DNA from 3 places in the Mesorhizobium sp. M0159 genome. Region 3 is predicted to be linked to each of the others. Evidence: predicted binding sites of a transcription regulator. Region 3 holds the regulator's gene; each other region holds the start of a gene.
What was found. The regulator LexA, encoded in region 3, represses DNA repair genes until DNA is damaged. The targets are predictions, from matches to a motif close to TGTTCNNNNTGTGTTCNG.

Region 1 (10,142 bases), on a different contig from region 3:
CGATGTCGACGACGCTTGCCACCAATGCGCTGGTCGAGGGCCAGGGCGGCCGCGTGGCGCTGGTGATGATCGGCTTTGCCGAGGGCGACCTTGCCCGCGACGGGCTGAAGGCGGCGCTCGGCACCGACCCGGTGGTGTTCTGCCCCGGCGGCCACGATGTCCATGGCAATGCGGCAAAGCTCGATCTTTCCGGGCTGGAGGCAGCTTTGCCGGAACTGGAAAAGTCGGTGTCCGGCTTTGCCGTCTGCGCCTATTTCGCCACCCGCAACCCGGCGCATGAGCTAAGCGCGCGGAACCTGATCCGCGACAGGACCGGCCTGCCGGTCACCGCCAGCCACGAACTGTCGGCCAAGCTCGGCGGCCCGCGCCGGGCGCTGACGACATTGCTCAACGCCAGGCTGATCTCGATGATCGACCGGCTGGTCGCGGCAACCGAAGGTTTTTTGGCCGCGCGCAACATCGCCGCCCCGCTGATGGTGGTGCGCGGCGACGGCGCTTTGGTCTCGGCCGCCTTTGCCCGCCAGCGGCCGATCGAGACCATCCTGTCCGGCCCGGCTGCCAGCCTCGTCGGTGCCCGCCACATGACCGGCCTCGACGATGCTGTGGTCTCCGATATCGGCGGCACCACCACCGACGTCGCCGTGCTCGACAAGGGCCGGCCGCGGCTCGATCCGGAAGGCGCCACCGTCGGCGGTTTCCGCACCATGGTCGAGGCCGTCGCCATGCGCACTTTTGGGCTCGGCGGCGATTCCGAAGTGGCGCTGGAGGATGGCGCGCTCAGCCCGAAGATCCTGCTCGGCCCGCGCCGCCTGGTGCCGCTGGCGCTGGCCGGCTTGATGCATGGCGAGGCCGTCACATCAGAACTGGAACGCCAGCTGCGCGCGCCTAATCCCGGCCGCATGGATGGCCGCCTCGCGGTGCGCACCGGCGTGCCGGAGCGGCTTGCGGCCGGACTGACCGGCGCCGAAGCCAAGCTTTACGAGCTGATTGGTGCCGTGCCGCAGGCTCTCGACAGATTGCTGACCTCGAACGCCCAGAACGCCACCTTGAACCGGCTGGTGTCGCGCGGGCTGGTGCATGTCGCCGGCTTCACGCCGTCGGACGCCGCGCATGTGCTGGGCAGGCAGGCCAATTGGGATGCGGCCGCGGCGCGTCTGGGTGCCGAGCTGTTCGCGCGCAGGCGCGACGGCCGCGGCCAGTTCATCGCCGCCTCGCCGGAGGCGATCTCGGAACGGGTGCTGACCGCGCTGACCCGCCTGTCGGCCGAAGTCATCCTCGAGACCGCCTTCGCCGAGGACGGGCTGGATGGCGCGGCGACCGTCGCCCATGCCCTGGTCCAGCGCGCCGTCGACGCGCATCCCGGCATCGCCCGCTTGAGCGTCGCCCTCGACCGTCCGGTCATCGGCCTCGGCGCCTCGGCGCCGCTGCATTATGCCGGCCTGGCCGAGCTGGTCGGCAATGAATGCGTGGTGCCGCAGGATACCGACGTCGCCAACGCGCTTGGCGCCGTCGTCGGCCAGGTCCGGGTGTCGGCGGAGGCGCGGGTCAGCCAGCCCAAGGAAGGGCTGTTCCGCGTTGCCTCAGGTGAAAGCGTGCGCGATTTCAACGACGAAGCAGCGGCGATCGCCGCGGCGGAGAAAGATGTGCGCGCGATTGCCGCCGGGCGGGCTAAGGACGCCGGCACCGACAGCGCCGAGATCGAAATCGCCAGCGAGTTCCGCGTCTCCACCGTAGAGGGCCAGCGCATGTTCATCGAGGCGCATGTCGTGGCGGTGGCGTCGGGACGGCCAAGGATTGCGGTGTGAGCGCGTAATCTCCCCCCCGAGGGGGAGATGTCGCCGAAGGCGACAGAGGGGGTCGCCTCGCATGAAGCGCGACGCGATTTGGTGCAAAGAAGAGGTTGCACTCCACGCGAGGCGACCCCCTCTGGCCTGCCGGCCATCTCCCCCTCAAGGGGGGAGATCGGCAGCGAAAACGCCCTACCTTCACCTTAGGCCGAGTTGACCCTACAACCTTGCCATGTCAAAGGCCCGAGGCCGGCAAGCCGGCCAAGCCTTGGAGAAGCCCTGATGACCGATCGCGTCGAGATCGCCGGATTGCGGATTGCCCGCGCGCTTCATGATTTTGTCGTGAACGAGGCGCTGCCGGGCACCGGCATTGAAGCGGAGGCATTCTGGAGCGGTTTTTCGGCGATCGTCCATGATCTCTCGCCAAAAAACCGGGCGCTGCTCGAAAAGCGCGATGCCATGCAGGACAAGCTCGACCGCTGGTATCGCGACAATGGCGCGCCCGTCGACATGGAGGCCTACAAGACGTTCCTCCGCGAGATCGGCTATCTCCTGCCCGAGGGGCCGGCGTTCAGCGTGACCACCGAAAATGTCGACCCGGAAATCGCTTTGGTTGCCGGGCCGCAGCTGGTGGTGCCGGTGATGAACGCGCGTTATGCGCTGAATGCCGCCAATGCGCGCTGGGGCTCGCTGTACGATGCGCTCTACGGAACCGACGCCATCCCGGAGACGGACGGCGCCGAGCGAGGCAACAAATTCAATCCGGCGCGCGGCGCCAAGGTCGTCGCCTGGGTGAAAAGCTTCTTCGACGAGGCGGTGCCGCTCACGACAGGCAAATGGGCCGGCGTCAACGGGCTTTCGGTCGCCAATGGCATGTTGCGGCTGGGCGAGGGTGCCGGCGCCACCACGCTTGCCGACCTCAGACAGTTTGCCGGCTATCGCGGCGATGCCGCCGACCCCGAAGCCGTCCTGCTGGTCAAGAACGGCCTGCACATTGAAATCGTCATCGACCGCAACAACCAGATCGGCCGCACCGATCCGGCCGGCATTGCCGATGTCCTGCTGGAATCGGCGCTGACCACCATCCAGGACTGCGAGGATTCGGTGGCGGCCGTCGATGCCGAGGATAAGGTGCTGGTCTACCGCAACTGGCTCGGCCTGATGAAGGGCGACTTGGCGGAGGAGATCACCAAGGCCGGCAAGAGCTTTGTCCGGAGGCTCAACCCCGACCGCACCTATACCGCGCCGGATGGCGGCACGCTGACCTTGCCCGGCCGCTCGCTGATGCTGGTCAGGAATGTCGGCCACCTTATGACCAATCCGGCGATATCGGATCGCGACGGCAACGAGGTGCCGGAAGGCATTATGGATGCGGCGCTGACGGCGCTGATCGCGCTGCATGACATCGGCGTGAACGGGCGCCGCGCCAATTCTCGCGCCGGCTCGATGTACATCGTAAAGCCCAAGATGCACGGGCCCGACGAAGTTGCCTTCGCCGTCGAGATTTTCGACCGTGTCGAGGCGCTGCTCGGCGTGCCCAAAAACACCCTCAAGATGGGCATCATGGACGAGGAGCGGCGCACCACCGTCAACCTCAAGGAGGCGATCCGCGCCGCGAAAGAACGCGTCGTCTTCATCAACACCGGCTTCCTCGATCGCACCGGCGACGAGATCCACACCTCGATGGAGGCCGGCCCGATGATCCGCAAGGGCGACATGAAGCAGGCCGCCTGGATTGCCGCCTACGAAGCCTGGAACGTCGACATCGGGCTGGAATGTGGGTTGGCCGGCCACGCCCAGATCGGCAAGGGCATGTGGGCGATGCCCGACCTGATGGCGGCGATGCTGGCCGAGAAGATCGCCCATCCCAAGGCTGGCGCCAACACCGCCTGGGTGCCGTCGCCGACGGCGGCGACGCTGCACGCCACCCACTATCACAAGGTCGACGTCCATGCCGTGCAGGCGGCACTGAAGAGCCGGCCCAAGGCAAAACTCGACGACATCCTGTCGGTGCCGGTCGCGGTGCGGCCGAACTGGTCTCAGGCGGACATCCAGAAGGAACTCGACAACAACGCGCAAGGCATTCTGGGCTATGTCGTGCGCTGGATCGACCAGGGCGTCGGCTGTTCGAAAGTGCCGGACATAAACGACGTCGGCCTGATGGAGGACCGCGCCACGCTGCGCATCTCCTCGCAGCACATCGCCAACTGGCTGCATCACGGCGTCTGCACGCCCGAGCAGGTCATGGAGACGATGAAACGCATGGCGGCGATCGTCGACCGCCAGAACCAAGGCGATCCGCTCTACCGGCCGATGGCGCCGGATTTCGACAAGTCCATCGCCTTCCTCGCCGCCTGCGACCTGGTCTTCAAAGGCCGCGTGCAACCCAACGGCTACACCGAGCCAGTGCTGCACGCGCGGCGGCTGGAGCTGAAGGCGCGGGATAACGGCTGAACCGAAAGCACGATGCACGCAGGCCAAGGGTAAGCGCCGGCGTCCCCCTCCCCCTTGAGGGGAGGGTGGCCCGAAGGGCCGGGTGGGGTCGCCAATGCAGTGCGCCAACCCAATTCTGACGGTGCGCCCTAGGAGGAGCATCGCAACGCTCCGCACCTCGGCCGGTTTCGAAATGCGACAGGCCGAGCGTCTCACCGGCGACCCCACCCGGCCGCTTCGCGGCCACCCTCCCCTCGAGGGGGAGGGAAAAACGCTACGCCGCTTGTGCCATCCGTTCCGAGCTCATGCGGTAGGAAATCGCTTCGGCCAGATGGATGCGGCCGACCGTCTCGCTGGCCTCGAGATCGGCCAGGGTCCGCGCCACCTTCAGGACGCGGTGATAGGCCCGCGCGGAAAAGCCAAGCTTTTCGCTGGCGTCCCTGAGCAGAGACAGGCCGGCGGCATCGGGCATGGCGATCTCCTCGATGACTGACGGCGAGCAATGGGCGTTGGTGGTGGCGGTCGCGCCGAGCCGCTCGAAGCGCTCGCGCTGGATCGTACGGGCGCGGGCAACACGTAGTGCGACGGCGGCACTTTTCTCCGCCCGGTCCGGCCGGATCAGATCGCTGGCCGAGACCGCCGGCACCTCGATCCTGAGATCGATGCGATCGAGCAGCGGGCCGGAAATGCGCGCCTGGTAGTCGGTGCGGCAGCGATCGCCGCGTAGACAGCGATAGCCCGGCTCGCCGGCCATGCCGCAACGGCACGGGTTCATCGCCGCGACCAGTTGGATACGCGCCGGATAGGTGACGCGATGATTGGCGCGCGCGATCATGCAGTCGCCGGTCTCGAGCGGCTGGCGCAGTGCATCGAGCGCCTGCGGCGAGAATTCGGGGAACTCGTCGAGGAACAGCACGCCGTGATGGGCAAGCGAGGCCTCGCCCGGCCGCACGCGCAGACCGCCGCCGACCATCGCCGCCATCGAGGCCGAATGATGTGGCGCGCGGAACGGCCGCCGGTCGGTGAGTTTTCCTTCGCCGAGTTCGCCGGCCACCGAGGCGATCATCGAGACTTCGAGCAATTCCCTGGGCGCCAGCGGCGGCAGGATCGACGGCAGCCGCTGCGCCAGCATCGACTTTCCCGACCCCGGCGGTCCGACCATCAGAAGATTGTGGCCGCCGGCCGCCGCCACCTCCAGCGCCCGCTTGGCGGTCTCCTGGCCCTTGATGTCGGCAAGGTCGGGCAGGTCGCGCGCCGAGGCATGGATGCCGGCTTCCGGCCGCGACAGAACCTGCGTGCCGCGAAAATGATTGGCGATGGCGATCAGGCTGCGCGGCGCCAATATGTCGAAATCCTTGCCGGCCCAGGCCGCTTCCGGCCCGCAGGCGAACGGGCAGATCAAGCCCTTGCCTTCGGCATTGGCACCGATTGCCGCCGGCAGCGCGCCAGCCACCGCGGCGATGGTGCCGTCGAGCGACAATTCGCCAAGCACGACATAGCCGGCCAGCATGTCGCCCGGAATGGCGCCGAGCGCCGCCATCAGCCCGAGCGCGATCGGCAAATCGTAGTGGCTGCCTTCCTTGGGCAGGTCGGCGGGCGCCAGATTGACGGTGACCTTCTTCGACGGCATCGACAGGCCGGATGCATGAAGTGCTGCCTGCACCCGCTCGCGGCTTTCGGCTACGGCCTTGTCGGCCAGCCCGACGATGTGCATGTTGACCTTGCCCGGCGCGATCATCACCTGCACGTCGACCGGCACGGCCTCGATGCCCTGGAAAGCAACCGTGCGAACCCGCGCCACCATGTCTTCACCCCGGATGCAGGCTTTTGCCCCAAGCCTTTGCGATCATGCCGCGAACGGCGTCACCCGAGACAACCACAGATTTCCGGCGAAGGCAAGAACATTTGGGGAACAGCTGAGCGCAACGGCGGCAATGGTTTGCAACGCGGCCGCTCGCGAAGCGAGGCTAGTTGCGCTTCTCCTCCACGGCATCCCAGAACAGGCTGGCGATGTCGGCGCCGCCGAAGCGCTGCACTTCGCGTATGCCGGTCGGTGAGGTCACGTTGATCTCGGTCATGTAGTCGCCGATCACGTCGATGCCGACAAGGATGAAGCCGCGCTCCTTCAGCGCGGGGCCGATGCGGGCACAGATCTCGCGTTCGCGCACCGTCAGCTCGGTTTTTTCAGCGCGGCCGCCGACATGCATGTTGGAGCGCGAATCATGCTCGGCCGGTACCCGGTTGATGGCGCCGACCGGCTCGCCGTCGATCAGGATGATGCGCTTGTCCCCGGCCCGCACCTCTTTCAGATAGCGTTGCACGATGTAGGGTTCGCGGAACATCTGGCCGAACATTTCGAGCAGCGAGGCGAGATTGCGGTCGGCCTCGTGCAGGTGGAAGATGCCGGCGCCGCCATTGCCATAGAGCGGCTTGACGATGATGTCGCCGAACTCCTTGCGGAAGGCGGCGACCTCGAGCGGATCCTTGGTGATCAGCGTCGCCGGCATCAGGTCGGAAAATTCGGTGACGAAGATCTTTTCCGGGCTGTTGCGCACCCAGGCCGGGTCGTTGACCACCAGGGTCTTCGGATGGATGCGCTCGAGAATATGCGTGGTGGTGATGTAGTTCATGTCGAAGGGCGGATCCTGCCGCAAAAGGATGACGTCCATCTCCGAAAGATCGGTGCGGACTTCTTCGCCCAGCGAATAATGATTGCCCTTCTCGTCGCGAACCTGCATCGCCTCGATACGGGCAAACACCTTGCCGTCGCGCAGCGACAGCCGGTCGGGCGTGTAGTGGAACAGCCGGTGGCCGCGCCGCTGCGCTTCCAGCGACAGCGCAAACGACGTGTCGCCGGCTACCGACACGCTGGAGATGTGGTCCATCTGGACGGCGACTTTCAGGGGCATGGCAGCTCTCCGGCGCACTTGGAGCGATCCACTTGGACGCACAAAGTACGCTCCAACATTTTTTGAATCCATGCATCGTGCTTTCCGAAAATCGATTCCGATTTTTCGGGCCGATGCATCGACGACAGCGATATAAGGAAATCGGCGGCCTCTGCCAATCGGCCAAGGTCATGATGAGGCTGCGCTTCGCTTGGCGCAGATCCCAACGCGATGTGCCTTCAGCGGTCGAAGACCAGCTTGGAATAGCCGAGGAAGGACAGCGCCATGGCGACCAGCGAGGCGACCGCAAGGGCTATGAGCGGCGACACCATCGGCAGCGCGAACAGCATGGCGCAATAGACGAGATAATTGACGAGGCTGGTGGCAATGCCGACGCCGCCATAGCGTGCGCCCTCTTGCGCGACGCCGCGGCTGGAAGGCGAGAAGGTCAGATGGCGGTTGATCAGCCAGGTGACGGACAGGGCAAAACCGATCGAGATGATGCGGGCCGCCAAGGGCCCAAGCGGCGTTGTCGCCAGCACCAGCCAAAGCGCACCCGCGTCGGCGACGAAGCCGATGCCGCCGGCGACAATGAAGCGGGCGAGGCGTCCCATTTAGGCTCTAGGCCGCCCGCGGGGTCTTGCGCGGTCCGGTCTTCAAAGTCGCGAGCGCAATTGCGCGTTCGCGTTCGACGCGGCCGGAAGGCATCGACAGATAGAAGATGCGCTTCTGCTCGGCTCGGCCGTGCGACACCGAATCGAGGATCACCCCGGTCACCGCCGCCAGCATCGACAGCAGCAGCAGGCCGACCGACAGAACCCAGGTCGGCATGCGCGGCACAAGCCCGGTTTCGGCGAACTCGATCAGCACCGGCGCCATCAGAAACAGGCTTGATGCCAGGAAGAACACCGAAAAAGCGCCGAAGAAACGCAGCGGCTGCGTCTCCTTCATCAGCATGGCGAACATCCACAGGATCTTCGCGCCGTCGCGAAAGGTCGACAGCTTCGACGAGGAGCCTTCCGGCCGGCGGCCATAGTCGAGTCCGATCTCGCTGACCGGCAATTTGAGCTGCGAGGCGTGCACCGACATTTCGGTCTCGATCTCGAAACCGCCGGAAACGGCGGGAAAACTCTTGACGAAGCGCCTGGTGAAGGCGCGGTAACCCGAGAAGATATCGGTAAAGTCCGAACCGAACAAACGTTTGTAGAGGCTGTTGAAGATGCGGTTGCCGAAGGCGTGGCCTGTCCTGCCGGCGTCGTTGGCGACGCCGCGCCTGGTGCCCACCACCATGTCGGAGCGCTCGGTCAGCAGCGTGTTGATCAGTTGCGGCGCGTCCTCCGGCGCATAGGTGCCGTCGCCGTCGGCCATCAGGTAGATGTCGGCCTCGATGTCGGCGAACATGCGGCGCACGACATTGCCTTTGCCCTGGCGCGGCTCGCGCACCACGATGGCGCCGGCGGCGCGGGCTCGGAGCGCGGTCAGGTCGCGCGAATTGTTGTCGTAGACATAGATCGCGGCGGCAGGCAGCGTTTCGCGAAAGCGCCGCACCACTTCGCCGATCGTCAGCTCCTCATTGTAGCAAGGCAGGAGCACGGCGATGCTCGGCTCATGGCGCATTTCTTGTGGCATTTTCGTCTCCGGATGCCCTGTGAGGCCCCTGACCGCTCAAGCGCCGGCCTCGCTCGGGCGGCTTTACTATTTATTGAAGCTGTTAAGGCTAGGTTTAAACCGCCCCGTATTCCTTCCAAAGGTCCCGATATGAGCACAGCCGACGATGGCGCCTCCATTTGGAGGTCCGATATCGCGCTGGCGCTGCTTGCCACGGTGCTGGCGCTTGCCGTCAATGCCTTTGCCGGCTTCCCGGCACTGACCAATGCCGGCGGCGACAACGACAATCTGCTGCGCCTCGTCGAAGTTCGCGACATGCTGGCCAGCCAGGGCTGGTTCGATCTCCACCAGTACAGGATGGGCCTGGAAGGCGGTTTCGTCATGCATTGGTCGCGGCTGGTCGATGCGCCGATCGCCGCCATCATCATCGCCGTATCGGCCCTGACCGGCAGCGCGGCCTTTGCCGAGAATGTTGCGCAAGTGCTGTGGCCGACGCTGCTCTTCTGCCTGACCGTGTTTTTCACCGCCCGCGCCGCACGCAGCTTTGCCGGTGACAGCGCCGTGCTGCCCGCTGTCGTGGTCGGCGCTGCCGCACTGTATTTCATTGGCATTTTTTCGCCTGGCGCGCTCGATCACCACAATATCCAGCTGATGCTGAGCATGGCCAGCCTGAGCCTATTGCTTGAAGCGCCAATGCGCAGGCCGGCGGCATTGCTCTCCGGCCTGTGCGCCGGATTGATGCTGGCCGTCGGTATGGAGACCGCCCCTTATGTGGCCACCTTCGGCGCCTCTGTCGCCATGCTGTTCGCCCTCGGCGCCAATGGCGAGAGGCTGATCGCCAGGGATTTCGGCCTCGGCTTTGCCGGCGTGTCCGCTCTCGTCTTTGTCGCCACCATTGCGCCGTCTGCCTGGGGTCAGGCGCAATGCGACGCCTTTTCGACCGTGCAGTTCGTCGTCGCGGCGATTGCCGGAACCGGCCTTGCGGCGATAGCGTCGGTCGAGCCCGCCGGCCGCACGCGCCAATGGCGTATCGCCTCGCTTGGCCTGCTTGCCCTTCTATTGGCCGCTGCAATCGTCTTTTTGTTCCCACAATGCCTGGCAGCGCCCTATGCCAACCTCGATCCGCGCCTCAAGGAGCTATGGCTTGATCACATCGACGAGGCGCAATCGCTGTTCAAGCTGCTCGCTGAAGATCCGGCCGGGGTGGTGGCGCGCTATGCCACGCCGCTCATCGCGCTCGTGCTGATGGCGCTTCGCCTTGGCCGTGGCGGCTGGCGGCGGCAGGACAGCCTTGTCGGCGCGCTGCTTGCCGTGGCCTTCATCGTCAGCGCTTGGCAGGTGCGCGGTTCGACATTCTCGATCGCCTTCGCTGTCATCCCGCTTGCCGCCTGGATTGCCAAATGGCGTCAACGGGCCGAGGCCAGCG
Region 2 (10,142 bases), on a different contig from region 3:
CTAGGGTTCAACGTGCAGGCCGACATGACGCGGTCGGCGCTGTTCGCGGCCAGCGCCGTCATGCTGGCGTTTGCCGTCTTCGTCACCTGGGCAATCGTCGGTTCCAAGTACGGCAAGCTTTTAATGGCGGTGCGCGATGCCGAGAGCCGCACGCGCTTTCTCGGCTGGCGGGCGGAGAACGTCAAACTGTTCGCCTTCACCGTGTCGGCGGTGATGGCCGGCATCGCCGGTGCGCTTTACGTGCCGCAGGTCGGCATCATCAACCCTGGCGAATTCGAGCCGTCCAATTCGATCGAGGTGGTGGTGTGGGCGGCCGTCGGCGGGCGCGGCACCATCGTCGGGCCGATCATCGGCGCGCTTCTGGTCAATGCCGGTAAATCCTGGTTCACCGGCGTGCTGCCGGAATTCTGGCTGTTTGCGCTGGGCGGACTGTTTGTCGCCGTCACGCTGTTCCTGCCCAAGGGCATCATCGGCATGTGGGATTCCTGGCGCGGCAACGCCAAGGCGCTGCGGGCGGCCTCGGTTGCCGAGGAAGTCGGCATCGATCCCGATGCGCCGGTGCCGCCGAAAACCGACCGCTCGGCGGCGAGAAGGCCGGGCGACTGGTCGGCCTCCGGCGCCGAACCGCAGCCGGCGGAGTGATGGCCTGATGTCGAAGAGCAACACCATCCTCTATCTCGACGGCGTGTCGGTTTCCTTCGACGGGTTTCGCGCTATCAACAACCTTTCGCTGGTGCTCGACAAGGGCGAGATGCGGGCGATCATCGGCCCCAACGGCGCCGGAAAGACGACGATGATGGACATCGTCACCGGCAAGACGCGGCCCGACGCGGGTGAAGTTTTCTTCAACGGTGAGGTCGACCTAACCAAACACGACGAGGCCGAAATCGCCATGATGGGCATCGGCCGTAAATTCCAGAAGCCAACGGTCTTCGAAAGCCACACGATCGAGGACAATCTGATGCTGGCGCTGAAAGGCCCGCGCTCGATCTTCCCGGCACTGTTCCATCGTCGCTCGGCCGCGGACGTGCGGCAGATCGACGACATCCTCGGCATCATTCGGCTTGGCGACAAGCGTGACGAACTCGCCGCCAATCTGAGCCACGGCCAAAAGCAATGGCTCGAGATCGGCATGCTTCTGGCGCAGGATCCGAAGCTGCTGCTGGTCGACGAACCGGTTGCCGGCATGACCGACGCCGAGACCGAGGAAACCGCGCGGCTGCTCAGGGACATCGCGCGCGACCATTCTGTCATCGTCGTCGAGCACGACATGCATTTCGTGCGCGAGCTCGGCGTCAAGGTCACCTGCCTGCACGAAGGCTCGGTGCTTTCCGAGGGCAGTCTCGACTTCGTTTCGGCCGACGAGCGCGTCGTCGAAGTCTATCTGGGGAGATGAACATGGTCTGGCGCGTTCCGTTCCATCATTTCGACCTTTCGTTCTTCACGCGTTGGAGAAAGCGCTGACCATGCTCGAAGTCTCCAATGCCACGCTGCACTACGGGGCTGCCCAGGCGCTGCGCGGCGTCTCGCTGAAGGCCGGCGCCAGCAAGATCACCTGCGTGCTCGGCCGCAACGGCGTCGGCAAGACCAGTTTGATGAGATCGATCGTCGGCCATCACCGGCTGACGAGCGGAAGCGTTGCCTTCGAGGGGAAGGCGCTCGACCGGAGCGCGGCGTATGATCGCGCCCGGTCGGGCATCGCATTCGTGCCGCAGGGCAGGGAGATATTTCCGCTGCTTACGGTGCGGGAAAACCTCGAATCGGGTTTTGCGCCGTTGAAGCGCGCCGATCGCAACATTCCCGGTCACGTCTTCGAATTGTTTCCGGTGCTGAAGCAGATGCTCGCGCGCCGCGGCGGCGATCTTTCCGGCGGCCAGCAGCAGCAGCTTGCCATCGGCAGGGCACTGGTGATGCGGCCGAAGCTGCTGGTGCTCGACGAGCCGACCGAAGGCATCCAGCCGTCGATCATCAAGGACATCGGCCGCGCCATCCGCTATCTGCGCGACCAGGCCGGTATCGCCGTGCTTCTGGTCGAACAATATCTCGACTTCTGCCGGGAATTGGCCGACGAGGTCAACATCATGGACCGCGGTCAGATCGTCCATACCGGCCCCGCCGAGGATCTCGACCGGGCGGACGTCCGCAAATTCCTGACTGTCTGAATTCTTATTGATTCCATTATTTTGCAACTCTGGCGCGCTGCAGATTGCGTGCTAGATTTTGCTTGGCCTTGGTGAGTCGGCCGCTTTCCGTACCAGTTTCAACTTGGCAGATCAGGGGAAGGCGCGGCCCGCGTCGGCACGCTTGCGCGCAAGCCCTTCCAGCGATCTGTTGTCGTCCAACATTTCGGGTGCTTGGGAGCCAGGGCCAGTCGATGGAGCGCTATGTCGAGGACTACCAGAAACGACGGCTCACGGAGCGCGTCGATATCCTGACAGCCATCAACATTCTGAAATCGCAGGGGTATGACCACGACGAACTCATCGCGGAGATCACCAAGGTCTTCTATGTCGATCTCGATGCTTTCAACGAGATCGTCAGGGTTGATCGGCGTCCGGACGAGCGCGCCGCATAGCCGGTAATTGAGGACCCGGCCAGGCGGACCACCGACAGCGGGGCGTCAGCCTGCGACCCGCTTCATCAGCGCGATGGCGCCGAATGGAGCGCGGACCTTGCCCTCTGTGATGAAGTAGACGAACACATCGCGTGGCTTGACCGGCGCGTCGGTTGAAGGATCGGCGCGCGACAGGTCGGCCGGCACCTTGCCTTCCGCCCAGGTTTTTGCGCGCGCCGCCCATTCGTCGAGCGCCTTTGGCGTGTAGCAATCGGAATTGTCGTCGCTGCCGGTCTGCAGCCGCGCATAGATGAAATCGCCGGTAACGTCGGCAATCCCCGGATATTTGGCGTGGTCGGCATAAACGATGGCGGCCTTGTGCTTTCGCGCCAAGGCGGCGAACTCCGGCACGACGAAGCTGTCGTTGCGCACCTCGACCGCGTGGCGCAGCGCAACGCCGTCCTGCTTTTCCGGCAACAGCTTGAGGAAGGCCTCGAAATCGTCCGGGTCGAATTTCTTGGTCGGCGCGAACTGCCACAGGATCGGCCCGAGCTTGTCGCCAAGTGTCGCGACGCCCGACCCGAGGAAGCGCATGATCGATTCCCCGGCCTCGCCGAGCACGCGGCGGTTGGTGACGAAGCGGTTGCCCTTCAGCGAATAGACGAAACCATCCGGCGCCTCGTTGGCCCATTTGACGAAGGTCGGCTCCTTGAAGCTCGAATAATAGGTGCCGTTGACCTCGATAGTGGGCACCTGCCGGCTGGCATAATGCAGTTGCTTGGCCTTCGACAATTTGTCCGGGTAGAAGGACGTGTCCCACGGCTCGAAGGTCCAGCCGCCCATGCCGGCGCGGATTGTTCCTGATTGAGTCATGGTCGTCCTCCCGGTTTGCAGAAAAGGATCACGCGATGGCGGTCGTCTCGACGGCTTTCGCCATGTCGACGATCGTCCATCCTGGCCGATATGGATTGGGCCGGCGACCCGTTTCGCGAAAGCCGTAGGCCTTATACAACGAAACGTTCCGTTCCATTCTGGCATTGGTGTAGAGTCGGATTTCAGGCAAGCTCCACAAGCGCGTCTGTTGCTCGGCCCAATCGAGCAGCCCGATGCCGAAACCCTTGCCCTGAAAGGCGGGCGCAACGGCGACGCTGAAGATCATTGTATGGTCCGCATGTCGTTCCAGAACGATCAAGCCGGCCGGCTGTCCGTCCTGCTCCGAAAGCCAGACCTCGCCGCGTTCTATGCGCGGCGCATAGTCCTCGGTGACGGGGATCGGCGGCGCTCCGAACAGGGCAGTGTAGGGCGCGTAGGCGTCGGTGGTGAGCGAGATCACCGTGGGGAGATCATCGGCCCGAGCGGCTCTCATGATCAAAACTGGCCCGCGCCGGCAGCGGCCGCAATCACCTTGTCCATGCCGGCCGCTATCGCGGCGACGGCATTGCGACTGGCGTCGCCCAAGCCGTGGCGCTCAGCGAGCCAGTGCGCGTCATTGTAGGAGAGCCAGACCTTGCCTTGCTCGTCCTCCCAAGCCAGTGCCTTGACCGGCAGATCGATGCCGGCAAGCTGCCGGTCCTGCATCAGCGGCGTGCCGCCTTTCGGGTTGCCAAAAATCAGAAGCTGGGTCGGACGCAGAGAAGCTTCGACACTGCGCGCACCGGCGGCGTGGTCAATGCGGGCGAAGACTAGCAATCCTGCACCTTCCACAGTCCCGACCAGGCGATCGATCGTCTCGGCCACGCCGAAGCGGCTTTGGACCGTGATGAGACCGTTCTTTGCCATCACTCCGCCGCTTCGCGCTTGCCTCCGGGGCGCCGCTCCAGCAATTCCCTCAGGAACTGCCCGGTATAGCTGCGTTTTTCGCGAACGATGTCCTCAGGCGTGCCGGACGCTACCAGCTCGCCGCCGCCGTCACCACCTTCGGGGCCAAGATCGAGCACCCAGTCAGCGGTCTTGATCACCTCTAGATTGTGCTCGATGACAACGACCGTGTTGCCCTGGTCGACCAGCTCGTGCAGCACTTCAAGCAGCTTGGCGACGTCGTGGAAATGCAGGCCGGTGGTTGGCTCATCGAGAATGTAGAGCGTCTTGCCGGTCGCCTTGCGCGACAGTTCCTTGGCAAGCTTGATGCGCTGCGCCTCGCCGCCCGACAAAGTCGTTGCCTGCTGGCCAACATGGATGTAGCCGAGGCCGACCCGTTTCAGCGTCTCCAGCTTGTCGCGCACACCGGGCACGGCGGCGAAGAAATCGACGCCTTCCTCGACCGTCATGTCGAGAACGTCGGCGATTGATTTGCCCTTGAACAGGACGTCGAGCGTCTCGCGGTTGTAGCGCTTGCCGTGGCAGACGTCGCAGGTGACGTAGACGTCGGGCAGGAAGTGCATCTCGATTTTGATGACGCCGTCGCCCTGGCAGGCCTCGCAGCGGCCGCCCTTGACGTTGAACGAGAAGCGGCCCGGCTGGTAGCCGCGCGCCTTGGCCTCCGGCAGGCCGGCGAACCAGTCGCGGATCGGCGTGAAGGCGCCGGTATAGGTGGCAGGGTTGGAGCGCGGGGTGCGCCCGATCGGCGACTGGTCGATATCGATGACCTTGTCGAGGAATTCCAGCCCCTCGATTCGGTCATGCTCGGCCGGATGCTCGCGCGAGCCCATGATGCGGCGCGACGCCGCCTTGAACAGGGTCTCGATCAGGAAGGTCGACTTGCCGCCGCCGGATACGCCGGTGACGGCGGTAAAGGTGCCGAGCGGGATTTCGGCGGTGACGTTCTTCAGGTTGTTGCCGCGCGCGCCGACGACCTTCAGCCGGCGGTTCTTCTTGGCCTCGCGCCGAACCGCCGGCGTCGCCACTTCGAGCTCGCCCGACAGATACTTGCCGGTGATCGAGGCGGGGGTCGCCATGATCTGCTGCGGCGTGCCCTGCGCGATGATGTGGCCGCCATGGATGCCGGCCGCCGGGCCGATATCGACGACGTAGTCGGCATGCAGGATGGCGTCCTCGTCATGCTCGACGACGATGACCGTGTTGCCGATGTCGCGCAGATGCTTCAGCGTGTCGAGCAGGCGGGCATTGTCGCGCTGGTGCAGGCCGATCGACGGCTCGTCGAGCACATAGAGCACGCCGGTCAGGCCGGAGCCGATCTGCGAAGCCAGCCGGATGCGCTGGCTCTCGCCGCCCGACAACGTGCCGGAGTTGCGCGACAGCGTCAGATAGTCGAGACCGACATCGTTGAGGAAGCGCAGCCGCTCGCGGATTTCCTTGAGCACGCGCACCGCGATCTCATTCTGCTTGTCGTTGAGCGATGCAGGCAGGTCGGTGAACCACTGGTCGGCCTTGCGGATCGACAGCTCGGTGACCTCGCCAATGTGCTTGCCGGCGATTTTGACCGCGAGCGCCTCGGGCTTCAGCCGATAGCCGCGGCAGGCCGGGCAGGGCGTGGCCGACATGAAGCGCTCGATCTCCTCGCGCATCCAGGCGGATTCCGTTTCCTTCCAGCGGCGCTCGAGGTTGGGGATGACGCCCTCGAAGGTTTTCGTCGTCTTGTAGGAGCGCAGGCCGTCATCGTAATGGAAGGTGATTTCGCGCTCGCCGGTGCCGTGCAGGACGGCTTGCTTTGCCTCCTCGCTCAAATCCTTGAACTTGTCGCCGAGCTTGAAGCCATAGGCAACGCCCAGCGCTTCCAGCGTCTGCGCATAGTAGGGCGAACTCGACTTCGCCCAAGGGCTGACGGCGCCGGCCCGCAGCGAGACATTCTCGTCGGGCACGACCAGGCTGGCATCAATGGCGCGTTGGCTGCCGAGCCCGTCGCAGGTCGGGCAGGCGCCGAACGGATTGTTGAAGGAGAATAGCCTGGGCTCGATCTCGGGAATGGTGAAGCCGGATACCGGGCAGGCGAACTTTTCCGAGAACAGCATGCGTTCATGCGTCTCGTTCTTCGATTTGTTGACCGAATCCTCGCCGGTCTGGCTGGCGTCGAGCGGCTTGTCGGCAAATTCCGCCACCGCCAGCCCGTCGGCCAGCTTCAGCGCGGTCTCGATGGAATCGGCGAGCCGCGTCGCCAGATCGCCGCGCACGACGATGCGGTCGACGACGACGTCGATGTCGTGCTTGTACTTCTTGTCCAGCGCCGGCACGTCGGCGATCTCATAGAAGACGCCATCGACCTTGACGCGCTGAAAACCCTTCTTCTGCAGCTCCAGCAGCTCCTTGCGGTACTCGCCTTTGCGGCCGCGCACCATCGGCGCCAGGATGAACAGCCGGGTGCCTTCCACGACTGCAAGCACCCGGTCGACCATCTGCGAGACCGTCTGGCTCTCGATCGGCAGGCCGGTGGCCGGCGAATAGGGTACACCGACGCGGGCGAACAAAAGCCGCATATAATCGTAGATCTCGGTGACGGTGCCGACCGTCGAACGTGGGTTCTTCGAGGTGGTCTTCTGCTCGATGGAGATGGCTGGCGACAGGCCGTCGATCTGGTCGACGTCCGGCTTCTGCATCATTTCGAGGAATTGCCGTGCATAGGCCGAAAGGCTCTCGACATAGCGGCGCTGGCCCTCGGCGTAGATGGTGTCGAAGGCAAGCGACGACTTGCCCGACCCCGACAGGCCGGTCATGACGATCAGGCTGTCACGCGGCAGGTCGAGATCGACATTCTTCAGATTGTGTTCGCGTGCCCCGCGAATGGAGAGATATTTATGGTCGGCCATCGCCGGTCGCCGCCTCAGAATCTGGAATTCGTGGGATGGGCGGGTTTTCCCGACCACCCCCTATGTAGGCAATTTCGCCGCCTTTTCGAGAGACGCCACAACTCTCGACCAAAGCGTTTAACCGCCTTTCGCGCGAACGGGCAAGCGGAAAGAACAAAGGCCGAACACGCTCCTGACAAAAGCTGCCCGTGGGGCCGGCTTCCCAAAACGTCTCGCGATCACATTTTTCGGTAATCGGCTATTCAAGGTTGACGTCCCTGCACCGTGGGGGCAGACTCCAGACGTCAACGAAGCCGGCCGTCTTTCGATGGCCTCGCGGCCTGGGGCTAGCCTGCGAGACGCCGCGGGTTATGCGATGAGCGCTTCGACGACGACAGTCGCAACCAACAGAAGGAGAGCAGAGGCATGACTCCACCGGATTGTTCGTTGAGGCTCCACGTGTCGCTGGAGCCGCGGCAGGTATAAGTGGCCAGGGTCAGGCGTTTTCGCTGCCCGCCAAACGGACCTGCTGATCCCCATAAAATCAGAGACTGCTAGTCGGATCGTCGGCTGAATGCCGCGAAGCATCCGAAATAAAATGCCGGCAGTACACTCCCGGCAATTTGGATTTCAGATCCAAGAAGCCCCGTCAGTTGCAAACGCAATGGCGGGGCTGTTCGTTTGAAGCGCAATATTTGTGGTTCACACCAGGCGAGCTTAGCGGCTGGAGGGCCTGATCCCGCCGGTAGCGACATCGATGGTGATGCTACCGGAAATCCGAACGTCGGTATCGCCAATCTTGAAGGTGCCGTTGCCGCTGCCTGGAGCCATATCGTCAGGCTCAGGCCGCGGCGCTGGCTCGGCGATGCGATAATCGCTGGTCACACCGGGCAGGGCGCCCTTTTGCGAAGACATCGAATTATCTTGGGCAAGTGCCATACCCACCAGCATGTTCGTGCCGGCTACGGTAGCGATAGCAAGGCATAACAGGCTGGACGAGCGGCTGGCGGTCATCGCCGGACTATAGTGCCGCGATAGCGGCAAGACCAGACCGATGTCGCTGAAATTGCGGGCGCTCAATCGCGTCAGTTCCGTCCGCCGGCCCGGCTCGTTCATGCGGCCTGCTTGCGAGTGTCGAAAACATGGTCGACGAGGCCCCAATCCTTGGCCTCCTGCGCGGTCATGAAAAAGTCGCGGTCGAGCGTGCGTTCCACTTCTTCGTAGGTGCGGCCGCAATGGCGGGCGTAAAGATCGGTCATGCGCCGCTTGGTGCGAAGGATGCCCTCGGCATGGCGCTGGATATCGGAGGCTTGGCCCTGGAAACCGCCGAGAGGCTGATGCAGCACGATGCTGGTGTTGGGTAGCGCGATCCGCCGCCCCGGTGTGCCGGCCATCAAAAGGAACGAGGCCATCGAGGCGGCGAAGCCCATACAAACCGTGGAGACCGGGCAGCTGATATACTGCATCGTATCGTAGATCGCGAAACCGCTGGTCACCACGCCACCCGGCGAGTTGATGTAGAGCGAGACCTCCTTGTCGGGATTGTCGGATTCCAACGACAGAAGCTGGGCGCAGACCAGCGCCGAGGTGCCGTCGTCGATCGCCCCGTTGATGAAGACGATGCGCTCGCGCAGCAGCCGCGAAAAAATGTCGAAGGCGCGTTCGCCGCGGCTCGACTGCTCGATCACCATTGGCACCAGATTGGCAAGGCCGCTCATCGGTTCTCTCCGTTGACTGTTGTCGTTCAGGCCGCGCGCAGGAAGAGGCGCGGCGTGTTTGCGGCGATCTGCTTGTGTCTGGGAGTGCGCGCTTCAAACGAAAGCCGGCAACCGGCGCCTGCCATCGCGATCTCCGGCACTGCTGCCCGAGCAAAACCATCATGGACGATGCGCAGATGCGTGCCGCCGGAAACGGTGCGGTCGAGCGTAAAGGTGACGATGCTGTCCACTGGGCTGTCGTTCATTGCGCTGTCCAGGGGGCTGCCGGGCGGCACCTGCGTATCGCCGGGCGCCGGCCGCTCCCGCCAGGAATAGCGCAGCAGCCGTCCGGGATCCGCGTCGAGGATTTCGCACTCGATCGGCGCATTCGGCGCTTTAAAGGCAAAGCGGTTGCCGATTTCGGGCTTGATGTCGTTCGGCATCATCCAGGCCGCGAGCAGGTCCGGCACCGTCAGCGCCCGCCACACCTTTTCCGGCGGTTCGGGCAGCTCGCACTCGAACTCGATCTTGTCTGCGGCCATTTCGGCGCGTTCTGTGCCTCGGCTGGTCATTGGTCCATGTCCTTCAAAACCGTCTTGAGTCTTTCGATGCGCTCTGGCCAGAACGCACGGTAGCGTTCGATCCAGCCGAGCAGTGGCGCAAGCCCCTTCGGATCGACGCGGTAATAGGCATTGCGACCGGCCCGGCGCTCGACCACGAGGCCGGCGCCGCGCAGCACTGCGAGATGTTGCGATACCGCCGGCTGCGATACCGGTATGCCAGTGCGCAGTTCCGACACCGTCATCTCGCCGTCGGCGAGCCGCTCATAGACGGCGCGACGCGTTGGATCCGCTAGTGCCCGAAAAATGTCTGCTTCGATCATGCCGAAAGCATAAGTCAATACTTATCGGTTTGGCAAGCCGTGTTTTTTAAGACAGGCGGTGTTTTTTAAGACAGGCGAGGTTTTACAAACTCGCTGGAGGCCAGCGTCTCACCATGTCGGGGGATCCGTTGAACGTCGCCTCGAAAACTGGTGACGCGAGCACAGCATGAATATGAAGCAATTCGGAGCCGACGTTTCGGAAGCCATGTTGCCTGTGCGCGGCAACAACAAGCGACTGTCCGGCAGTCAAGACGAGATGCTCTTCGTCGATCCACATCTCGGCCCTGCCAGCGATGACGGTAAGCACTTCCTCGACCGGGTGCCAATGT
Region 3 (10,142 bases):
GCCGCGCCCTGCCCTCGGTCGAAAGCACGTCGCGGAAAACCCGCGCGGGCTCGATCCAGGCCGCCGGCCAGCGATCGCTGCCGGCTATGTTGGCGCCGTTGGCATAGGCGTTGTCCCAATCGGCAATGTGACGTTCGAACACCCTGCGCCCTCCCTGGCAATATAGCCTTGCAACGTAGCCGTGAGCATCGCGCGGCGCGTCGTCGCCAGCCTCACGATTCCAGCTCTCGCATCAATCTCAAGTGACAGCCGCCTTGATGGCGAAGCGCGCTTCCTTCCACGCACCGGTGCGCAGGATGTCCTCAAGCACTTCGACGGCCTGCCAGACATCGGCATAGCCGACATAGAGCGGGGTGAAGCCGAAGCGCATGGTCGATGGCGCGCGAAAATCGCCGATCACGCCACGTTCGATCAGCGCGCGCATGACCTGGTAGCCATGCTCATGCATGAATGAAATCTGGCTGCCGCGTTTTTCCCCATCGCGCGTGCTTTCGAGCGTGAGCCCGTAAGTGCCGCACTTTGCCTCGACAAGCTCGATGAACAGATCCGCCAGTGCGATGCTCTTCTTGCGCACCGCCGTCATGTCGACATCGTTCCAGATGTCGAGCGCGCCCTTCAGCGTGCGCATCGACAGGACCGGCTGCGTGCCGCACAGAAACCGGCGGATGCCGGTGCCGGCCGCATAGCCTGGCTCGAAGGCGAAGGGCCGTGCATGGCCCCACCAGCCGGTGAGCGGCTGCTGGATGTCGGAAAGATGCCGCTCAGCCGCATAGATGAAGGCAGGCGCGCCCGGGCCGCCATTCAGATATTTGTAGGTGCAGCCAACGGCAAAATCGGCGTTTGCCTTGTCGAGTTCGACTGGCATCGCGCCGGCGGTGTGGCAGAGATCCCAGACGATCATCGCCCCGGCTTCCTGAGCCCTGCGCGTCAGCGCCGGCATGTCGCGCAGTTCGCCCGACTTATAGTTGACGTGGTTGACCAGCACCACGGCGGTGCGTTCGTCGATCAGCTCTTCGATGGTCGGCGCGTCGACCCCCGAGAGGCGCAGCAGCGTATCTTTTCGCGTCGAAACCACACCCTCGGCCATGTAGAGGTCCGTCGGAAAACTATCGCCCTCGGCGACGATGACCTGCCGCTCCGGTCGCATGGCCATGGCGGCGTGCAGCAGCTTGTAGATGTTGACCGATGTCGTGTCGCAGACCACCGTCTGGCCGGCCGCGGCACCGATCAGGCGCCCGAGCTGGTCGCCAAGTTCAAGCGGCATGTTGAACCAGCCGGCCGTGTTCCATGCGCGGATGAGATCATGCGACCATTCTTCGGTCGCGGCCTTGTGCAGTTCATCGAAAGCGGCACGTGAAGCAGCTCCTAGCGAATTGCCGTCGAGATAGATCACTCCTTGCGGCAACACAAAGCGGTCGCGCATCGCGCGCAACGGATCCGCGGCATCCATCGCCTTTATGGCCACGAGATCGGGAATTCCTGTCATGATTTGTCTGCTCCCCCAAGATCCAACGCAACGCCGGACACGCATCGACTGTTCTTCCATTACCTGGTTGCGCGCAGCAAGGCTCCACCGGCGAGAAGCAGCCTGACCAGGCGGTGGAAACCGGGACTTAACCCGAGGTTGGCGTTTTGAATTCGTTTCGTTCACGGTGCATTGACCAAACCGCACAGTCGATACGGGTTCAATTCCGTGCCTTTTGCCGACCGACGGCCGATGCCAGTGCCGCCTTCTAGGAGGCCAGAAGGGCGCAAACGAAAGCAGAATCAAGGCGATGAGGCTCGCGGCGGTGAAAATGCGGTACGCCGGTAGGGGACGTCGTTTGTTTCCCGAGCCTTAACGCATTCATTAAACTTTAAACAGTTGCGGAACACAACTGGAACAGATAGTGTTTGTTCTGGGTTTGTTTTTCTGATTCTGTTGGGGGTCGCTATGCTGACACGCAAACAACACGAACTGCTTATGTTCATCCACGAAAGGTTGAAGGAAAGCGGTATCCCGCCTTCATTCGACGAGATGAAGGAAGCGCTCGATCTGGCTTCCAAATCCGGAATCCACCGGCTGATTACGGCGCTGGAGGAGCGCGGCTTCATTCGCCGTTTGCCCAACCGGGCCCGTGCGCTGGAGGTGCTACGCCTGCCTGACTCGATCGCCCCCGGCCTCAATGCGGCACGCAAGTTCTCGCCGAGTGTCATCCAGGGCAGCCTTGGGCAAGGCGCCCCTCGGCAGGGCAAGCCGACATCGTCGCGTGTCCCTGCAGCCGGCAATGACGACGATGTCGTCGCCGCCGTTTCGATCCCGGTAATGGGCCGCATCGCGGCCGGTGTGCCGATCGATGCCATCCAGCACCAGACGCATTCGATTTCGGTGCCGCCGGATATGATCATGGGCGGCGAGCATTATGCGCTCGAGGTCAAAGGCGATTCGATGATCGAGGCTGGCATTTTCGACGGCGACACGGTGATCATCCGCAATGCCGATACGGCGAGCCCCGGTGAGATCGTGGTGGCACTGGTCGACGAGGAGGAAGCGACGCTGAAGCGGTTCCGCCGCAAGGGCGCCTCGATCGCCCTGGAAGCCGCCAATCCGGCCTACGAGACGCGCATCTTCGGACCAGACAGGGTCAAGGTGCAGGGCAAGCTCGTCGGACTGATCCGCCGCTACTGAGCTCCGCCCTTGGCGCCGGCTTTGGGGTTGTCGGCCCTGCGGTATGGCGGCAGGCCCCGTGCCGCGCGTGAAAATTTCCGCTGCACGTGCCAGGGCCGGTATGATTTTTCGACGGCGAAGCGGATCTCGGCGCGTGTTGCCGCTTGTGGATCGAAATAGACGGCGGCACTTCCCGCGCGCGCCAGTTGCCGTTTGGTGACGACGAGGACCAGCCGGTCGTAGTAGCAGGGGTTATGGGCGGTGGCGTCGTCGATGACGATCAAGCTGGCAAAGGCGCAGGCTGGCCGCGCAGTATCGCGGTCCTTGGCTTGCGCGATGATCGCGCCGGATGGATGCATGGCAAGGCAGAGGCCGTCCGTGCAAATGAACGGCATGCCCGGCGGTAGGTCGGCCGGATCGGCAATGTCGAATTGCGGGTCGTTCTTTCCAGGCGTTTCCGGCGCGACGATGGCCTCTGATGTGAGCGCGCGTTTCCAGTTGTCGATGGTGAACTCATTCGGGCGTGCCCGGTTGACCGCGAGTTCACCGCTGCCGATCGGCAGCGCGACCAGCCGCGCGTCCTCCGAGACCAATACGTCGGGTATGCGTGTCTGCGTTGTCGTCAGCAAGCCGGCGAGCGCAAAAGGAAGTGCCGCCAGCCGCAACCAGGTCGTCGCCATGCTGGCAATGACGAGGGCGATCGTCACCAGAAGGACGGATCTCAGCGAAATCAGCCCGACCGCATCGATCGGCGAGCGCTCCGAGATCCACCCGGACAGGGCGATCATCGCCGTCAGCCCCTTGCCCATGACATAGAGGAAAGGGCCATCCGCACCGAACGGCATCGCCAGCGCGCTGAGAACGGCGAAGGGCATGACGACCAGTGAGACGATGGGCATGATGGCCAGATTGGCGAACAGGCTGAGCGGCGCCACGCGCTGGAAATGCCATATGGCGAAAAGCGCCGTGGCGCTCCCTGCAATGATCGAGGTCATCGCCAGACCGCACATGCCCAACAGGACCTTTCGAGTGGCAAAGCGTAGCGGCGACCGCCGCGGTGGCGGCGTGGTGGCCCTGCCGGCGCGGTAATCGGACCAGCCTGCATAGGCGCCGACAAGGGCCGCCGTCGCGGCGAAGGACATCTGGAAACTCGGACCGACCACCTCGTGCGGCGACACCAGGATGACCGCGATGGCCGAGATCGCCAGGTTGCGCATGGTGAGCGCGGCCCGGTCGAACAGCACGGCGATAAGCATCACCGCCAGCATGATGAAGCTGCGTTCGGCCGCAACGACAATGCCGGAAAAGACGAGGTAGGCCGCAATCGAAAAAAGCGCGGCGGCCGCGGCATATTTCTTGACCGGCCGTCGCGATGAGAAATCGGGAAACAGCGCAAAGGCACCCCGCAGCAGCGCCATGATGGTGCCGGCGACCAACGCCATATGCAGCCCCGAGATGGAGATGATGTGGTAGATGCCGGTGCGCCGCATCGCTTCGTTGATCTCCTCGGGAATGCCGGCGCGCACGCCGACGATCAGCGCAGCAGCAATCTCGCCCTCGGCACCGCCGATGCGGCTGCGGATATGGTCGGCGATCGATTCGCGCGCGTCTTCGATCGCGGAAGAAAGCTGCGCGGCAAGCGGCATGCTGCCCGACGACACGACTTTCGGATTGCCGAGAAAAAAGCCGCTGCCGCCGATACCGGCGAAATAGCTGTCGAAGGAGAAATCATAGCTGTCGGGCCGCACCGGGCCGGTCGGCGGCAGCAGCCGCACATAGCCGGTGATCTCGGAACCGGCGGTCAGCTCAGCCGGTATCTTCATCGCCGAAACGCGGACCCGTTCCGGCATGTAGCGCAGTGTCGGCCTGGCCGTTGAGATCACATCGATTGTCAGCCTGATGCGGCCGCTCGCCATGGGCTCGTACGATACGACGCGACCCGTCAGCCGCGTCGAGATTTCGGAGCCGAGCATATGCGTTCCGACACGCCATGTCTCGAACTTGGCGGCAAGTACGCCAAGCGCGCAGAGCAGCGCCACCATGAAGCACAGGCGCGTCCTGGGCCATGACCGCGAGACGACGGCACAAAGGGCCGCGAGGAGCGCGATTGCGATCGGCTGTGGAAAGGCCGGCTCCACCGACAGCCCGAAATATACGACCACCCCGCATGCGAGGAACACCGGCACCAGCAGGAAGGCGATGCCGCGGTCGAGTTCCAGGCCGGCTGCCGAGGTTACGCTGTTGCGGATACGGGACGGTGACGGGAGGCGGAAACGCCTAGGCAGGCGTACGATGGGCTCGCCCGCGGGCACGAGAACCGTTGCTGGGTCGCTGGCCGGCAGCGACGGAGCATCGAAGCGCGGAGCGGGTAGCAATGCCGGTGCCGGCAGGACAGGCGGGGGTGCGGCAAACAGCAAGCGTTCGCTGACGCCGCTGCCAACGTCCTCGCCCTCGCCCGCACCACGGCCTCGCACAGCCATCGGGTCTGCCCCTTGCGCCCTCGACCTCCTATGCTACATGAACGCGCAACGCGCGAAAGTCCGCAAACCCACTTCCTTCGCCCGCCTGAGAGTTCCATGCCCGATAAGGTCGTCACCCGTTTTGCCCCCTCGCCCACCGGCTATCTGCACATTGGCGGCGCGCGCACGGCGCTGTTCAACTGGCTGTATGCCAAGCACACAGGCGGCACGATGCTGCTGCGCATCGAGGACACCGACCGCGAGCGCTCCACCGATGCGGCAAGCGCGGCCATTCTCGACGGGCTTTCCTGGCTTGGCCTGACATGGGACGGCGAGCCGGTGTCGCAGTTCGAGCGTGCGCCGCGCCATCGCGAGGTGGCCGAGGAACTCGTTCGTATGGGCAAGGCCTATTATTGTTATGCGACGCCTGCCGAGCTAGAGGCAATGCGCGAGAGCGCACGGGCCAAGGGGCTGCCTCCCCGCTATGATGGACGCTGGCGCGACCGCGACCCGTCGGAGGCGCCGCCCGGCGCCAAGGGGGCGATCCGCATCAAGGCGCCGACAGACGGCGAGACGGTGGTGCATGACCGCGTCCAGGGCGACGTGCGCTTTCCCAACAAGGATCTCGACGATTTCATTATTCTGCGCTCGGACGGCAATCCCACCTACATGCATGCCGTCGTCGTCGACGATCACGACATGGGCATCACCCACATCATCCGCGGCGACGATCATTTGACCAACGCCGCACGCCAGACCGTAATCTATCAGGCCATGGGCTGGGAGGTGCCGTCGATGTCGCATATCCCGCTGATCCACGGTGCCGACGGCGCCAAGCTGTCGAAGCGGCACGGTGCGCTTGGCGTCGAAGCCTATCGCGCCATGGGCTACCTGCCGGAGGCGCTGCTCAACTATCTGGCGAGGCTTGGCTGGAGCCACGGCGACGATGAGATCATGTCGATCGCCGACATGATTGCATGGTTCGACATTGGCGACGTCAACAAGGGCGCCGCCCGTTTCGACTTCGCCAAGCTCGAGGCGCTTAACGGCGTGCATATGCGCCGGATGAACGACGCGGCGCTGCTCGACATCTTCATCGCCACTCTGCCCTATCTTGAAGGCGGCCCGGCAATCGCGGCGCGCCTCGACGACAGACGCAGGGCGCAACTGCTTGCCGCTTTGCCGGGCCTGAAGGAGCGCGCCAAGACGCTGGTCGAACTTGTTGAAGGGGCTGCATTCCTTTTCGTCGAGCGGCCGCTGCCGGTCGACGAGAAGGCGGCGGCGCTGCTCAGCGGTGAGGCGCGCGCGATCCTGCGGGGCGCTCATGCGGCACTAGCCACGGTTTCGGAGTGGTCTGCCGCCTCAGCCGAAGCCGCGATCCGCGACTATGCGCAGGCCGCCAGCCATAAACTCGGCGCCGTGGCCCAACCTTTGCGCGCCGCGCTCACCGGCAAAAGTACCTCGCCAGGTGTCTTCGATGTGCTGGCCGTGCTTGGCCGCGAGGAAAGCCTGGCGCGGATCGCTGATCAAATCGATTAGCAAACTGGCCCAAGAAGATTGGCATTGAAAGGTGTGTTTCGCAGTGCAACATTGGGTCTTGGCCTAATCTGCCGCGCAGATTTAATTGCGGGCGCAAATGTGCGTATTCCGATGTTTTTGACGTGTTGGGTTCAGATATTTTGCCTTTGCCGGCCTGAGGAAACAAAAAGGAGTTTGCTATGACCGAACCTGCGACAAAAATGGAATTTGGCGGCAAAACCCAGGCATCGACGGCCAAACTGGAACTCGGCGGCAAAATCCATGAATTCAAGATACGAAGTGGTTCGGTAGGACCTGACGTCATCGACATCGGTTCGCTCTACAACACCGCCGGCGTCTTTACCTACGATCCCGGTTTTACGTCGACGGCGAGCTGCGAATCGGAAATCACCTTCATCGATGGCGATGCCGGCATTCTTTTGCACCGCGGCTACCCGATCGACCAATTGGCCGAGCACGGCGACTTCCTCGAAGTCTGCTATCTCTTGCTCTATGGTGAACTCCCGACCAAGGCGCAGAAGGACGATTTCGACTACCGGGTGACGCGCCACACCATGGTGCATGAGCAGATGTCGCGCTTTTTCACCGGCTTCCGCCGTGATGCGCATCCGATGGCGGTGATGTGCGGCGTGGTCGGCGCGCTGTCGGCCTTCTATCACGATTCCACCGATATCTCGGACCCCTATCAACGCATGGTCGCGTCAATGCGGCTGATCGCCAAGATGCCGACGATCGCGGCGATGGCCTATAAATACCACATCGGCCAGCCATTCATTTACCCGAAGAACGAGCTGAATTTCGCAGCCAATTTCCTGCATATGTGCTTCGCCGTGCCTTGCGAGGAATACAAGATCAATCCGGTGCTGGCCCGCGCGATGGAGCGCATCTTCATCCTGCACGCCGATCACGAACAGAACGCCTCGACTTCGACCGTCCGCCTGGCCGGCTCGTCGGGCGCCAATCCTTTTGCCTGTATCGCTGCCGGCATCGCCTGCCTGTGGGGTCCCGCACATGGCGGCGCCAACGAGGCAGCCCTGAACATGCTGGGCGAGATCGGTCATGTCGATCACATCCCGGAATTCATTGCGCGCGCCAAGGATAAGAACGATCCGTTCCGATTGATGGGATTTGGCCACCGCGTTTACAAGAATTACGATCCGCGCGCCAAGATCATGCAGAAGACCGCGCACGAGGTCCTGGGCGAGCTCGGCATCAAGGACGATCCACTGCTCGACATCGCCATGGAGCTGGAAAGGATCGCACTGACCGATTCCTATTTCATCGAGAAGAAGCTCTATCCGAACGTCGATTTCTATTCCGGCATCACGCTGAAGGCGCTGGGCTTTCCCACCACCATGTTCACCGTGCTGTTCGCGGTCGCCCGCACCGTCGGCTGGATCGCGCAGTGGAAGGAGATGATCGAGGACCCGCACCAGAAGATCGGTCGCCCGCGCCAGCTCTATACCGGCGCGCCGGAACGGGACTACGTGCCAATCGCGAAGCGGTGAAGGTGGTGAATGGTGAATGGTGAATGGTGAATGGTGAATGGTGAATGGTGAATGGGAGTAGCGAAGCGTCGCTCCCTGTCCATAGAAACCACTATTCACAATTCACTATTCACAATTCACTCACTTCCTCACCATCCCCATCACCACACCCGCGGCTATCTCGCCTGACGGCTCGTCGGTTGCCATACGCCTGGCGATTTCGGCAAAACCGTCCTTCTGCCAGGTGCGGTAGGCGGTATCGGAGAACAGCGCTTCCAACTGCCGCGCCAGATAATGCGGCCGCACATATTGATTGTAGTGTTCCGGCACAACCGGCCGGTCGGCAATGAGATTGGGCAAGGCTGCGCTCCATACTTTGATCAGCGGCTGCGCCATGCGCATGACCGGATCGAGCCGGTAGCAGGAGATCATCGGCACACTCGCCAGTGCCAGTTCCAGCGATACTGTCCCCGATGCGATCAGCGCCGCATCGGCCTTGCCGAAGGCCTGCCATTTGCGTTCGGCATCGAGTATGATCTCCGGCTTCTCGTCCCAGCTCGCGACCGAGGTCCTGACCAGGTCGGCGACGTGCGGCACCGTCGGCAACAGCAGGCGCAAGCGGTGCCCGCGCGCCCGCAGGATCGACACCGTCTCGCCGAACGGCCCGACCATGCGTCGCACCTCACCACGACGCGAACCAGGCAGTACAAGCAACGTTTTGACGTGATCTGCGGACAGGTCACGCGGCTGCGCCTGCGCCCTGGCGGCACTGATTATGCCCGGATCGTGTGCAAGGCGATGCCCGACATAGGTGCCGGGCGGCCCGCCCAGGCGAGCGAGTTCCTTCACCTCGAACGGCAGGATGCAAAGAATGTGATCGACATATGGCTTCATCGCCGCCGCCCTGCCCGGCCGCCACGCCCACACGCTCGGGCAGACATAGTGGACGATCGGGATAGTCGGATCGGCGGCACGCACCTTCTTGGCGACGCGCAGCGAGAAATCCGGACTGTCGATGGTGATAAGGCAATCGGGCTTTTCACCGGCAATCGCGTTTGACGTCTGGCCGATCCGCCGCATCAGGCGCGGCAGGTCGCGCAGGATGGCGCTAAGCCCCATCAGTGCGATCTCGCTGCCGTCGAACAATGGCGCCAGGCCGAGCGCCTGCAAATGGCGGCCGCCGATGCCGACAAGCCGAACTTCGCGCCCGGTCATGCGCTTGAGCGCCTGCACAAGGTCGGCGCCAAGTAGGTCGCCGGACTCCTCGCCGGCGACGACGGCTATCTTCAACGGCCGCTCATTCGCCATGCGCCGGCTCCGCAGGCAGGCCAATCACGAACAGGCCGAGCGCATTGGCACGTCCGATGGTGGCGGGACCTTCGAGCACCAGCGAGCGACCGGCTTCGACGGCAATGCCGGCCAGTCCGGCGGCATGCGCCGCCTCGACGGTCAGCGGGCCGATGGAGGGCAGATCGGCACGCAGTTCCTGACCGGGCTTGGCGCATTTGACCAGAACACCGCGGCTCCCGCCGGCCAGCCTGCCGTGCCCGCGCAACTCCCTTGTCCGCTCGAGCAGCCCGTCGGTGCCTTCGACGCCTTCCAACGCAATGGCGCGGCCGCCGACCGCAACAGCCGCTTGGCCGATATCCAGCGCGCCGATGGCTTTTGCCGCCGCGTGCGCCGCCTCGATGTCGCGCCAGTCGGATCTGCGTGGCGCCGCCTTGGTCAGCAGGCCTTCGGCGGCGACCAGCTCCGGCACGATCTCGTCAGCGCCGACGACCTTGATGCCGCTGCGCTCGATCCTGCGCACGAACAGTTTCAGAACCGTATCGTCCCCCCGGGTTACACCGACGAAGAGGCTGGGTAGCCACGCGAGCAGGCCCAAATTGAGGCGCATGGCGCTCAGCCTGGGGCGGCGCGTGATATGACCCGCGGTTACGAGATGCGTAACGTGATGCCGCTTAAGGATCGGCAGCAGCGACCCGACGTCTTCCAGCCTCAAGGTTGCCT

Region 1: a site for LexA is predicted at 6,118-6,135, ahead of NKJ32_RS18085 (YifB family Mg chelatase-like AAA ATPase). Genes of this name have one in related genera too.
Region 2: a site for LexA is predicted at 7,404-7,421, ahead of uvrA (excinuclease ABC subunit UvrA). Genes of this name have one in related genera too.

Annotation. Positions count from the first base shown of each region.
Region 1 is NZ_JAMYTF010000017.1:55,995-66,136, forward strand. It holds gene NKJ32_RS18075 (hydantoinase/oxoprolinase N-terminal domain-containing protein) at 1-1,805, shown strand, start outside; gene NKJ32_RS18080 (malate synthase G) at 2,070-4,241, shown strand; gene NKJ32_RS18085 (YifB family Mg chelatase-like AAA ATPase) at 4,495-6,024, opposite strand; gene gshB (glutathione synthase) at 6,188-7,129, opposite strand; gene NKJ32_RS18095 (GtrA family protein) at 7,348-7,722, opposite strand; gene NKJ32_RS18100 (glycosyltransferase) at 7,730-8,737, opposite strand; gene NKJ32_RS18105 (GtrA family protein) at 8,867-10,142, shown strand, end outside.
Region 2 is NZ_JAMYTF010000012.1:77,537-87,678, forward strand. It holds gene urtC (urea ABC transporter permease subunit UrtC) at 1-642, shown strand, start outside; gene urtD (urea ABC transporter ATP-binding protein UrtD) at 650-1,396, shown strand; gene urtE (urea ABC transporter ATP-binding subunit UrtE) at 1,467-2,162, shown strand; gene NKJ32_RS14885 (hypothetical protein) at 2,375-2,575, shown strand; gene NKJ32_RS14890 (DUF72 domain-containing protein) at 2,621-3,427, opposite strand; gene NKJ32_RS14895 (GNAT family N-acetyltransferase) at 3,456-3,926, opposite strand; gene NKJ32_RS14900 (DUF302 domain-containing protein) at 3,923-4,333, opposite strand; gene uvrA (excinuclease ABC subunit UvrA) at 4,333-7,254, opposite strand; gene NKJ32_RS14910 (hypothetical protein) at 7,951-8,349, opposite strand; gene NKJ32_RS14915 (ATP-dependent Clp protease proteolytic subunit) at 8,346-8,951, opposite strand; gene NKJ32_RS14920 (SRPBCC family protein) at 8,978-9,502, opposite strand; gene NKJ32_RS14925 (ArsR/SmtB family transcription factor) at 9,499-9,813, opposite strand; gene NKJ32_RS14930 (cupin domain-containing protein) at 9,896-10,142, opposite strand, start outside.
Region 3 is NZ_JAMYTF010000029.1:9,719-19,860, reverse strand. It holds gene NKJ32_RS23910 (hormone-sensitive lipase) at 1-142, opposite strand, end outside; gene kynU (kynureninase) at 239-1,486, opposite strand; gene lexA (transcriptional repressor LexA) at 1,934-2,668, shown strand; gene NKJ32_RS23895 (ComEC/Rec2 family competence protein) at 2,662-5,127, opposite strand; gene gltX (glutamate--tRNA ligase) at 5,224-6,645, shown strand; gene gltA (citrate synthase) at 6,825-8,153, shown strand; gene lpxB (lipid-A-disaccharide synthase) at 8,274-9,440, opposite strand; gene NKJ32_RS23875 (LpxI family protein) at 9,430-10,142, opposite strand, start outside.